DNA from 3 places in the Ensifer sp. Root127 genome. Region 2 is predicted to be linked to each of the others. Evidence: predicted binding sites of a transcription regulator. Region 2 holds the regulator's gene; each other region holds the start of a gene.
The links. Region 2 encodes LexA, which represses DNA repair genes until DNA is damaged. Its sites were predicted from a motif close to TGTTCNNNNTGTGTTCNG; they were not measured.
Positions count from the first base shown of each region.

Region 1: a site for LexA is predicted at 1,934-1,951, ahead of ruvC (crossover junction endodeoxyribonuclease RuvC). Genes of this name have one in related genera too.
Region 3: a site for LexA is predicted at 1,288-1,305, ahead of ASD03_RS33355 (metallopeptidase family protein). Genes of this name have one in related genera too.

Region 1 is NZ_LMDX01000044.1:124,719-127,989, forward strand. It holds gene ruvB (Holliday junction branch migration DNA helicase RuvB) at 1-600, opposite strand, end outside; gene ruvA (Holliday junction branch migration protein RuvA) at 688-1,305, opposite strand; gene ruvC (crossover junction endodeoxyribonuclease RuvC) at 1,378-1,890, opposite strand; gene ASD03_RS30315 (LLM class flavin-dependent oxidoreductase) at 2,062-3,063, shown strand; gene ASD03_RS30320 (HAD hydrolase-like protein) at 3,072-3,271, opposite strand, start outside.
Region 2 is NZ_LMDX01000011.1:10,281-13,551, forward strand. It holds gene ASD03_RS39970 (hypothetical protein) at 167-310, shown strand; gene ASD03_RS13090 (hypothetical protein) at 808-1,095, shown strand; gene ASD03_RS13095 (hypothetical protein) at 1,154-1,393, opposite strand; gene lexA (transcriptional repressor LexA) at 1,574-2,290, shown strand; gene ASD03_RS13105 (hypothetical protein) at 2,510-2,842, opposite strand.
Region 3 is NZ_LMDX01000052.1:180,359-183,629, forward strand. It holds gene ASD03_RS33345 (DNA polymerase Y family protein) at 1-355, opposite strand, end outside; gene ASD03_RS40885 (hypothetical protein) at 306-1,265, opposite strand; gene ASD03_RS33355 (metallopeptidase family protein) at 1,436-1,870, shown strand; gene ASD03_RS33360 (DUF1737 domain-containing protein) at 1,959-2,165, opposite strand; gene ASD03_RS33365 (CoA ester lyase) at 2,162-3,067, opposite strand; gene ASD03_RS33370 (hypothetical protein) at 3,179-3,271, shown strand, end outside.

The DNA.
Region 1 (3,271 bases), on a different contig from region 2:
GAGCCCCATCAGCCGGGAGCCGCGGCGCACGATCGATTCCAGTTCCTCGACCGTATAGAAATTGAGCCGCACCGGAATACCGAAGCGGTCGCGCAGCGGCGTCGTCAGCAGGCCGAGACGGGTGGTTGCAGCGACCAGCGTGAACTTCGACAGATCGATCTTCACCGATCGCGCCGCCGGTCCCTCGCCGATGATCAGATCGAGCTGGAAGTCTTCCATCGCCGGATAGAGGATTTCCTCGACCGCCGGGTTGAGCCGGTGGATTTCGTCGATGAACAGAACGTCGCGCTCTTCGAGATTGGTCAGGAGCGCTGCCAGATCGCCCGCCTTGGCGATAACAGGCCCGGAGGTCGAGCGGAAGTTGACGCCCAGCTCCTTGGCCATGATCTGCGCCAGCGTCGTCTTGCCGAGACCGGGCGGCCCGACGAACAGCACGTGATCGAGCGCTTCGCCGCGGTTCTTCGCCGCTTCGATGAAGATCTTCAGGTTGGCGCGGGCTTCCGCCTGGCCGGTGAATTCGTCCAGAGACTGCGGACGCATCGTCGCATCGAGATCTTCGCCGCGCTTTTCCGGCGTTATCAGGCGTGCGGCTTCAGTCATCCATCCGTTCCAATCGATCGGGCATTCTTGCGCGTGGTGTTAAAGAGAATGCCCGTTTTGCATCGGCCGGCACGACAACGCAAGGAATCATCGCGCCAGCTCCTTGAGGCCAAGCCGGATCAGCTTGGCGCTGTCGGCGTCCTCGCCGCCGTTCTTCAGCGCCGCGGCAACCGCATTTGCAGCCTGGTCGCGGGAATAGCCGAGGTTGGTCAACGCCGACACCGCGTCTGAAACCGGCGCCGAGGCAACACCCTCGCCAAGCTCCTGCTTGAGGCCGATCGTGCCGGACATTTCGCCGGCAAACGCCGGTGCCTTGTTTTTCAGTTCGGTGACGATGCGCACCGCCACCTTCGGGCCGACACCCGGCGCGCGCGACACCGAGGTCTTGTCCTGTAGCGCAATCGCGTTTGCAAGCTCGCCCGGCGTCAGCGTCGACAAAAGAGCGAGCGCCACCTTGGAGCCCACCCCCTGGACGCTCTGCAACAGCCGGAACCACTCGCGCTCCAGCGCCGTCAGGAAGCCGAACAGCTTCAACTGGTCCTCGCGCACATAGGTCTCGATAAACAGCACCGCCGCCTCTCCCGCCGAACCGAGCTTCGACAATGTGCGCGCCGAACAATGGGCGACATAGCCGACGCCATGCACGTCGAGAACGACATGATCCTCGCCGATTTCGTCGATAGTACCCTTCAATTTGCCGATCATGTGGCGTCGTCTCTCATGGATGGATTGCGGGATGATCGGACCGACCATCGGAAATTAACGGCACCAGCGCAACTACCCCATCAGGGCCGCAAGCCGGCTGGTCACCGACAGGCGGTTGTGCGCGTGGCAAATGGCAATCGCGAGCGCGTCGGCAGCATCGTTGCCCTTGAACTCGGCCTTCGGCATCAGGACTTTCAGCATCATGTGGATTTGCTGCTTTTCACCGTGGCCGACACCGATGACGGCCTTCTTGACCGCGTTCGGCGCATATTCGGCAACCCTCAAGCCCGCGCGCGCCGGCACCAGCATGGCGATGCCGCGCGCCTGCCCGAGCTTCAGCGTCGCCGTTGCATCCTTGTTGACGAAGGTCTGCTCCACCGCGGCCTCGTCTGGCTGATAACTGTGCACGACTTCCGCCAGGCCATCATGCAGCTGGCAGAGCCGCGAAGCGAGATCCATGTCGCCATCGGATGTCACCGTGCCGGAGGCGACGAAACGCAGCGAATTGCCAAGCGTTTCGATGATGCCCCAGCCGGTACGGCGGAGGCCCGGATCGATGCCGATGATGCGAATCGTGGTTTGCATGAATTTCACCCTATGCTGCGTGTCCGGACGCTGCCAGCAAAAAGTGAACAAAACAAAAACATCCACATGAGGCAAGCGCGGCTGTCGGAAATCTCAAGCGCTACCCTTGGATTGAGGAATTTTGACCTTACATAGCCATTCAATCAATTTCGCTCAATAAAGGCCTGGCTCATGGCGACTTTCTCCGTCCTCGATCTCTCCCCGATCACCGAAGGCGGCAGTGTCGCCCAATCGCTCGAAAACTCGAGGCTCTTGGCGCAGGCGGCCGAAGAAAACGGCTACAAGCGCTTCTGGCTGGCCGAACATCACGGCATGAAGGGCATTGCCAGCGCGGCGACCTCGATCGTCATTTCCCACGTCGCCGCAGGAACGAAGACGATCCGCGTCGGCTCCGGCGGTATCATGCTACCGAACCATTCGCCGCTGGTGATTGCCGAGCAGTTCGGCACACTTGCCGCCCTCTATCCCGGCCGCATCGATCTCGGGCTCGGCCGCGCGCCGGGCACCGACATGCGCACCGCCCAGGCGCTTCGCCGCAATATGGAGGCGAGCGCCAACAACTTCCCCAATGACGTCGTCGAACTGCAGGCACTGCTCGGCCCCGTCGCCGAGGATCAGAAGATCATCGCGGTTCCGGGTTCCGACACCAATGTGCCGATCTGGCTGCTCGGATCGAGCCACTACAGCGCCCATCTCGCCGGCATGCTCGGTTTGCCCTTTGCCTTTGCCTCGCATTTCGCGCCCGACATGCTGCTGTCGGCGCTTGAGATCTATCGCGAGCGCTTCACGCCTTCGCAGACGCTCAACAAGCCGCACGTGATGGTCGGCGTCATGGGCGTGGCAGCTGCCACCGACGAGGAGGCGAACTACCTCTTCACGTCGATGCAGCAATCCTTCGTCGCCCTGCGGCGCAACGCCCGCGGCCGGTTCCCGGCGCCGGTGGCGTCCATGGATGGGCTATGGAGTTCGGATGAGAAGATCTTTGTCGATCACGCGATGTCCTATGCCATCGTCGGTGGACCGGAGACCATCCGCAGAAAGATCGAAACGTTCCTTGACCAAACGAAGGCGGACGAACTGATCATCTCGATGCCGATCTTCGACATGGATGCCCGGCTCAAGTCGCTTCGGCTTTTCGCCGAGGCGCAGCAGGAGCTTGCCAAGGCGGCCTGATCAGTTGGTCAGCCCCGCCCCGCGACCCGAAAGGCCGGCAGGATCTCGTCGATGCGATCGAAGAAACGATCCGGCCCGAGCGATTTCAGGAACGCCGGATCGGCGTAGCCCCAGCCGACGGCGCCCGCCGCAATGCGTACTTTGCGGGCTGCCTCGATGTCGCGAGCCTCGTCGCCGATCGCAAGCATCCGCGAAGGATCGATGCCGG
Region 2 (3,271 bases):
TTATCATCGCAGTGCCCGGACACCGGGCACGAATGCGCGACGCAACGCCGGCAAAACAGTGATCCACCGGCACCGTCATTGACTTACGGCGGTATCAATGCAGGCTGGTTTGCCGGCATTCGGCGCCCATGCAGGGTTCCCCGGCACACCTTCCAAGGAGACGATCATGGCAAAAGGTCAAGTGCGAAGTAACCGCGAGGTTAGAAAGCCAAAGAAGGACAAGACTGTCAAAGCCGCCGTTGTGACGGAAGGCTCACAGGTGAAGCTGGCCGGCAGCAGTTTCTCCCTGGGCAAGAAAGACAAGAAGTAAGACGGTCGGCTTTAACCTCTCGAACTAACGACACGAGAGAGATATCCGTCAGTGGCCAGTCGAACTGGGGTGCGCAACGTCTCCGCGACATCCCGGCGCGACTGGTCGAGCACCCGCGGTCAGATGCCGGTTTCGTAGCGCGTTTGAACATCGTATGTATTTGGCTGGAGATGCGAAGATCGCTACAGGCGGATGCCGCTGGCCACTCGCACTCCATTACGGCGTCCAACATCATCGGAAGCATTTGCGGCGGGTATTGTTGATCAGCTGCCAGCGCCACGCTTTGAGGCGGGCGCCGGAAAATCGAAAACGCCAACGCACCTCACGCCAATCTTTGTGCCTTCATTGCCACAGCTTGAGCACCAGTGCTCGCCTTTCGCAAAGAACTGTTGAACACGGCACAGTGCCCGGCATGCTTGCTGGACTTCGGAACGAAAGCACGGTTCACATCGTTAACCAAACCATCGCCGCCACCTCTGATCTAGTGGACGTTCACCGTGCTTGCAGCCTTGCTTATCGCCTCGATTATCGCATCGCCTAACATCGCCCTCAGCGCTGCCACGGTCGACGACCTGCAAGCCGACTTCGAAACGGCCGTGCCCTGCCAGCAGATAGACGGCCGGAACGTTTGGAAGGGAACGATCGCCTACTACATCCAGTCCTTCGTCTATCAAGGCGACACGCCGGTCGCGACCGAAGCGGCCGACGCTGTGCTGCCGGAGGACAACTCCGCGGAAACCGTCAAGGAATTCGAGGACGCCTGCTCCGCGACGCAGCCGGCCTGATTCAGGCCTCCTCTAGCAGATCGCCCATCGATATTTCTGCTGATCCCTTGATGGCAGGCTATTTCCACTGCGTCCCATCGGCCGCGGCGCAACCGTGCGGCGGGTGTCCGTTGCCAAATGTCAGCTTCAGCCGGTCACAACCCCATTGATTGAGCGGCCCGGGCATCGCCGCATTCAACGCGATACCAACTTCGTCAAACGGGCTCTGCTTGTTATCCACGTATTGATACCAGCGAAACCCAAGGATCGCGGTCGCGGCGACAACGATGGTCAGCAAGATTTGAATCAGCTTCGTCATTAAACCCTCATTCCATAAACGGAAGGAGGCATATCAGCCTCGCGCGGCGCGTGCAGCGACGAGTTGGTCAATCTGCGCTTGATTGAACCAACATTCACAGAATTTTAGGCACTTGCGGAACACATATGGAACAGATAGTGTCTGTTCTTGATTTGTTTCACGCCTCTGGAGCGACTTGCCATGCTGACCCGCAAGCAACAGGAATTGCTTCTTTTCATCCATGAACGAATGAAGGAGTCCGGTGTACCGCCGTCCTTCGACGAGATGAAGGATGCACTCGACCTGGCATCCAAGTCGGGCATTCACCGGCTGATCACAGCGCTCGAGGAACGCGGCTTCATACGCCGGCTTCCCAACCGCGCCCGAGCGCTCGAAGTCATCAAACTGCCGGAAGCCTATGCTGCGAGCGCGCAGCCCCGTCGCGGGTTTTCGCCGAGCGTCATCGAGGGTAGCCTTGGCAAACCGCCCGCCCCTGCCCCCGCGGCGAAAACGCTGCCGGTTGCCGACAACAGCTCCGTGTCGGTTCCAGTGATGGGCCGCATTGCCGCCGGCGTGCCGATCTCGGCGATACAGAACAACACCCACGACATTACCGTGCCGCTCGATATGATCGGCAGCGGCGAGCACTACGCCCTTGAAGTGAAGGGTGATTCGATGATCGAGGCCGGCATTTTCGATGGCGATACGGTGATCATCCGCAATGCCACCACGGCCAATCCCGGCGATATCATCGTGGCACTAGTCGATGACGAGGAAGCAACGTTGAAACGCTTCCGGCGCAAGGGCGCTTCAATTGCTCTAGAGGCCGCCAACCCGGCCTATGAGACGCGCATCTTCGGGCCTGACCGGGTCAAGATTCAGGGCAAGCTCGTCGGCTTGATCCGCCGCTACCACTAAGCCCGTCTCACGCCAGCGCAATTCGAGGAAAAGTGCGGAGCGGTTTTCCGCCAGGAAATGCGTAAAAACAAATAGATAGAGCGCCTAGTGACTCCGTTTAAACCGGAAACGCTCTAGCCGCCTTCATGCCGGCCAGCCGCTCTCTTACTTCAACGTCTCGCCACATAGGGTAGCGAGACGGAGATTTTCGGATCGAGTGTTTTTCACGCTCGACGGATTTTACTCGTGAATCGAGTACTCGCCCAACTCGCAGAGATCCTGCTTGTCTTCAGTCGTGTCGAGACCGGAACCTTCTTCGAATTCAAAGCGCATGTCGTATTTGCAGACATCACGTCCGTCGGCGATGGTAATTTCCATGCTTTCGCCCGGATTAAGCACCTGCCGCCCGAAGACGTCGTCTTCCCACTGATCAACACCGACCGGCGATGTGTAGAAGTTCGTCAAAACGGCATTCGTCTTGTTCTTAAGCTGAAAGACGAGATCCTCAGCGCTTGCGGTGGCCGTCGTTACGGCAAGAATGGCAAGAGCAGTCAGGGCGATCTTATATTTCATTTTATGTCTTTTCCTCCATTGTTGGCTTTGTTTGACACTACCTATACGGGTCGCGCTGTTGGGATATTCATTCCCAGTTCTGTCTAGAGACAATATTTTCAGCACTGACAATAGTGACCGAATCACCATTTCGGGGCGCGTCCTCGCAAGGCCATGTCGTTGGCGACTGCGGACGTTCGCAAACTGGCGGGCAAGCGCAGCCCGGTCGAATTGCGCTTTGAAAACAGTGGTTGGCTGCGATGCGGGCAGCCTCGCTGCGCGTGTTGGACGCGCCGCATTGGCCCATGTTCCTTGCCCCCCGAAAACCGTACCTGCGTGCCGGCAGCATGTCCTTTGCGCAGGCACGCACAGCGTTTCACTTTCGACAATCGGGCTGCTATTGACGGAGAACCGCTTTAGCCAATCGCGCAGGCGCTGGGTGACTTGTTG
Region 3 (3,271 bases), on a different contig from region 2:
GCAGGTCGTCGAGAAGCGATTTCTCGCCGCCGAGAAGATGGGCGCAGCCGGTAATGTCGAGATAAAGGCCGCTTTCGCCGTCGAGCGCCACCAGCGGCGTGTAGCGGCTGCACCAGTCCGCAAGCCCTTCCAGAAGGGCGCGATCCGCCGCCCGGTCGGCGGGCAGCACATCGACCTCGGGACACATGGCCCGCGCCTCGGCAACGCCCTGGCCCAACTGGAATCCTGATTTCTCGGCAAGGCCATCGAGCGCGACGAGGCGCATCGCATTCCTGACCCGGTCGGCAAAGACGACAGGCGGATGATCAGGACGCCCGCGGGAAAGCCAGGAGGTTCCCCAGCGGCTCCGCGCCACCCGGTCGGCCGGAAGATGCGGAAAGTCGAGCGACAGAATGCGCTGGTTGTGGGTCTGCCGCAGCAGCGGCTGGTAGGGGCTCGACGGGGTAAAAGCGGCGGTCATGGGGGTTCCACTCCAGGAAGAGGCCGACGGGAGCAGGAGACCTGCTTTTTTCGGCAATGACGTGAAAGACGGGATGGCCGATGCTGCCGCAAAGCATCGAACCGTCAGGGAGGGCGCGCTCGCGGGCGGGCGCCGGTTCGATATGAAGCCGGAAGAAGGCGCTGCTCGCCTCCTCGTGACCGGACTGACGCAGAAGAAGAAGAGGAATGCGTCCGGCGCGCGCGCGAACATGCAGGCGCCGGCTTTCGCTCAAGGCCAGCGATGCCGGATTGCCGCGAATTTCGAGAATGACGGCACAGAAGGCCGGGACGGAAAGCGCCGTCTCGGCGATCCACAGCGCGTCCTTCACCGTGCGCGGCAGGCTGAGGATCAGGCTTCGAATGTCGAGCCCGTAAGCCTTGAGACCAAGACCGTAGGGCAGGCCGGCCTCGGTCGAGGCCAGCGACTGGCTGACCCACAGAACCGGTGCCCCGGCATCGCCCTTTTGCTGGCGCGCCTGCTGACAAAGGGCGCTGAGCGCGGTTGCAAAACCGGCCGCAGCGCCGGCATCGCGCGTCTCGGAATTGCGGATCTCGGTCATACCCTCGAGCGGCAGGCCGCCCTCGAGGATATCGTCGAGTTCGGGAATGCCGAGCGGCAGGACCTTGCGGCCGGAGGACTGGTGACCTTCTTCCTTGCGCCGAAAGCCTGCGGGATCGGCCGCCTTGACCGCCTTCACGACGCCCGCAAGCCTGCGATTTTCGATCCTGGCTATGGTTTCGCGAAGCGAAAGAACGGTCTCCCGCTGCACGGCGTTCTCGGCCATGACGGTCAACTCCCATTTAAGATGTTCCTGTTATGTTCTTATAGATTCCAGAGCTGACCACATGAGTCAACAGCCAAGTTTAAGAATTTATTCCTCGCCCACCCCAGCCGGAATTCAACACTCGAAAAACAAAGGCAAAATCGCTATATGGAGGGCAACAAGGAGTGCCTATGGCCCGCATTGACCAGACCGATGATTGGCGGGAACGCCACGCACCGACGCTCACGACATTCGAACAACTCGCAGTGGAAGCCTACAGCCACCTGCCGCAGGAGTTCCGCCAACTGACGACCGACCTCATCATCGAGGTTGCCGATTTTCCAAGCGACGACGTCTTCGAGGACATGGCGCTGGAGACGCCGTTCGACCTGCTCGGCCTGTTCGAAGGCCGTGGCATCAGCGAACGTTTCACCATGGAGACAGGTGAGTTTCCGAACCGGATCATCCTTTATCGCCGCCCGATCATCGACTATTGGGCGGAAAACGAGGAAACGCTGGGCGACATCATCACCCATGTGCTGATCCACGAGATCGGCCACCATTTCGGCCTCTCCGACGACGATATGGAACGGATCGAGGCGAGCGTGGAGCACGTGGGCAACTAAGCCCCCATCCGCTCCGAGGCAGAGCCCCCGAAAAACAATCGGAAAACAAAAAAACGCTCCGGCCGGAAAGTCGAAGCGTTCCTGCTTTTTACTGTTCCGACAGCTTGATGTCGGGGTGGTAGTCCTTGCCTTCGACTTCCTTGAATACGGCCTGTCCGCATTGCATGTGCTGCGTATCCGCATTGAAGGCGTAGGTCGGTGAGCCGTGCAGGGACCAACCCTGGTTCAGTGCCGCCGTCACCTTATGGCAGAAGGACGCATCGTCGGGGCCGGTGAGGAAGCGGTAAAGTTTCAAAATCTTGCCTTTCGTTTTTCAATCATCTCCGCCTTGGCGGCGAGCTTCAGGGCCTGATCGAGATGCAGCCGCTCGATCATTCGGCCATGAAGATTGATGACACCTTTTTCCGCGTTCTCCGGCAGCGCGAAGGCGGCGATGATGGCGCGCGCCTCGTCGACGGCCGCCTGCTCGACGCCGAAGCGTTCGTTGGCCGGGCCGATCTGCAGCGGGTGGATCAGCATCTTGCCGTCATAGCCCATGTCGCGCCCCTGCCGGCACTCCTCGTCGAAACCGTCGGCGTCACGGAAATCGTTGAACACCGCATCGATGACGTCGAGACCGCTCCCGCGTGCGGCCAAAAGGATCTGCATCAGCCAGGGGATGAGGTACGGACGGCCGGGCCGGTCGGGAACACCGGTTTCCTTGCGCAGGTCGTTGAGGCCGACGACGAAACAATCGAGCCTGCCGCCGAAGGTGCGGCCGGTCTCGGCGATAACAGGCGCATTGACGACACCGCGCGGCGTTTCGATCATCGCCCAGAGACGCAACGCCTCCGGCGCATCGTTATCGGCCAGCCAGTCGGCGACGATCTGGATATCGGCCGGACTTTCGACCTTGGGCAGCAGGATTGCGTCAGGCTTTGCCGAAACGGCCGCCGCCAGATCCTGCTGGCCGAAGCCCGATCCGAGCGCATTGATGCGGATGATGACCTCACAATCCGGCCTGTTTTCGACGAGGTGGCGAACGAGGCCGTCCCGCGCCTCGGCCTTGCGCTCCGGCGCCACCGCATCCTCAAGGTCGAAGATCGCGGCATCGGCCGCAAGTTCCGCAACCTTGGCCAGTGCGCGGGCATTGTCGGCCGGCACTGAAAGCACCGAACGGCGCAGGCGAACGGGGTGATGTTCGATCGATTTTGTCATGCGGCCAGTTGTGCCCGCCTTTCCTTTTTTCCGCAAGACGAGGCGAACGGCCGCACCCCTCTTGCAAGCGGCGGCGGCAACACCCACATCCCGAGCAGAAAGGTGACGATCATGCAAAGCATACGTTCTGTTCTTTTTACGGCTCTCGCCATCACCATTACGCTGGCAGCCTTCGTCTTCACCGCATCGCTTGCGCTTGCGCTC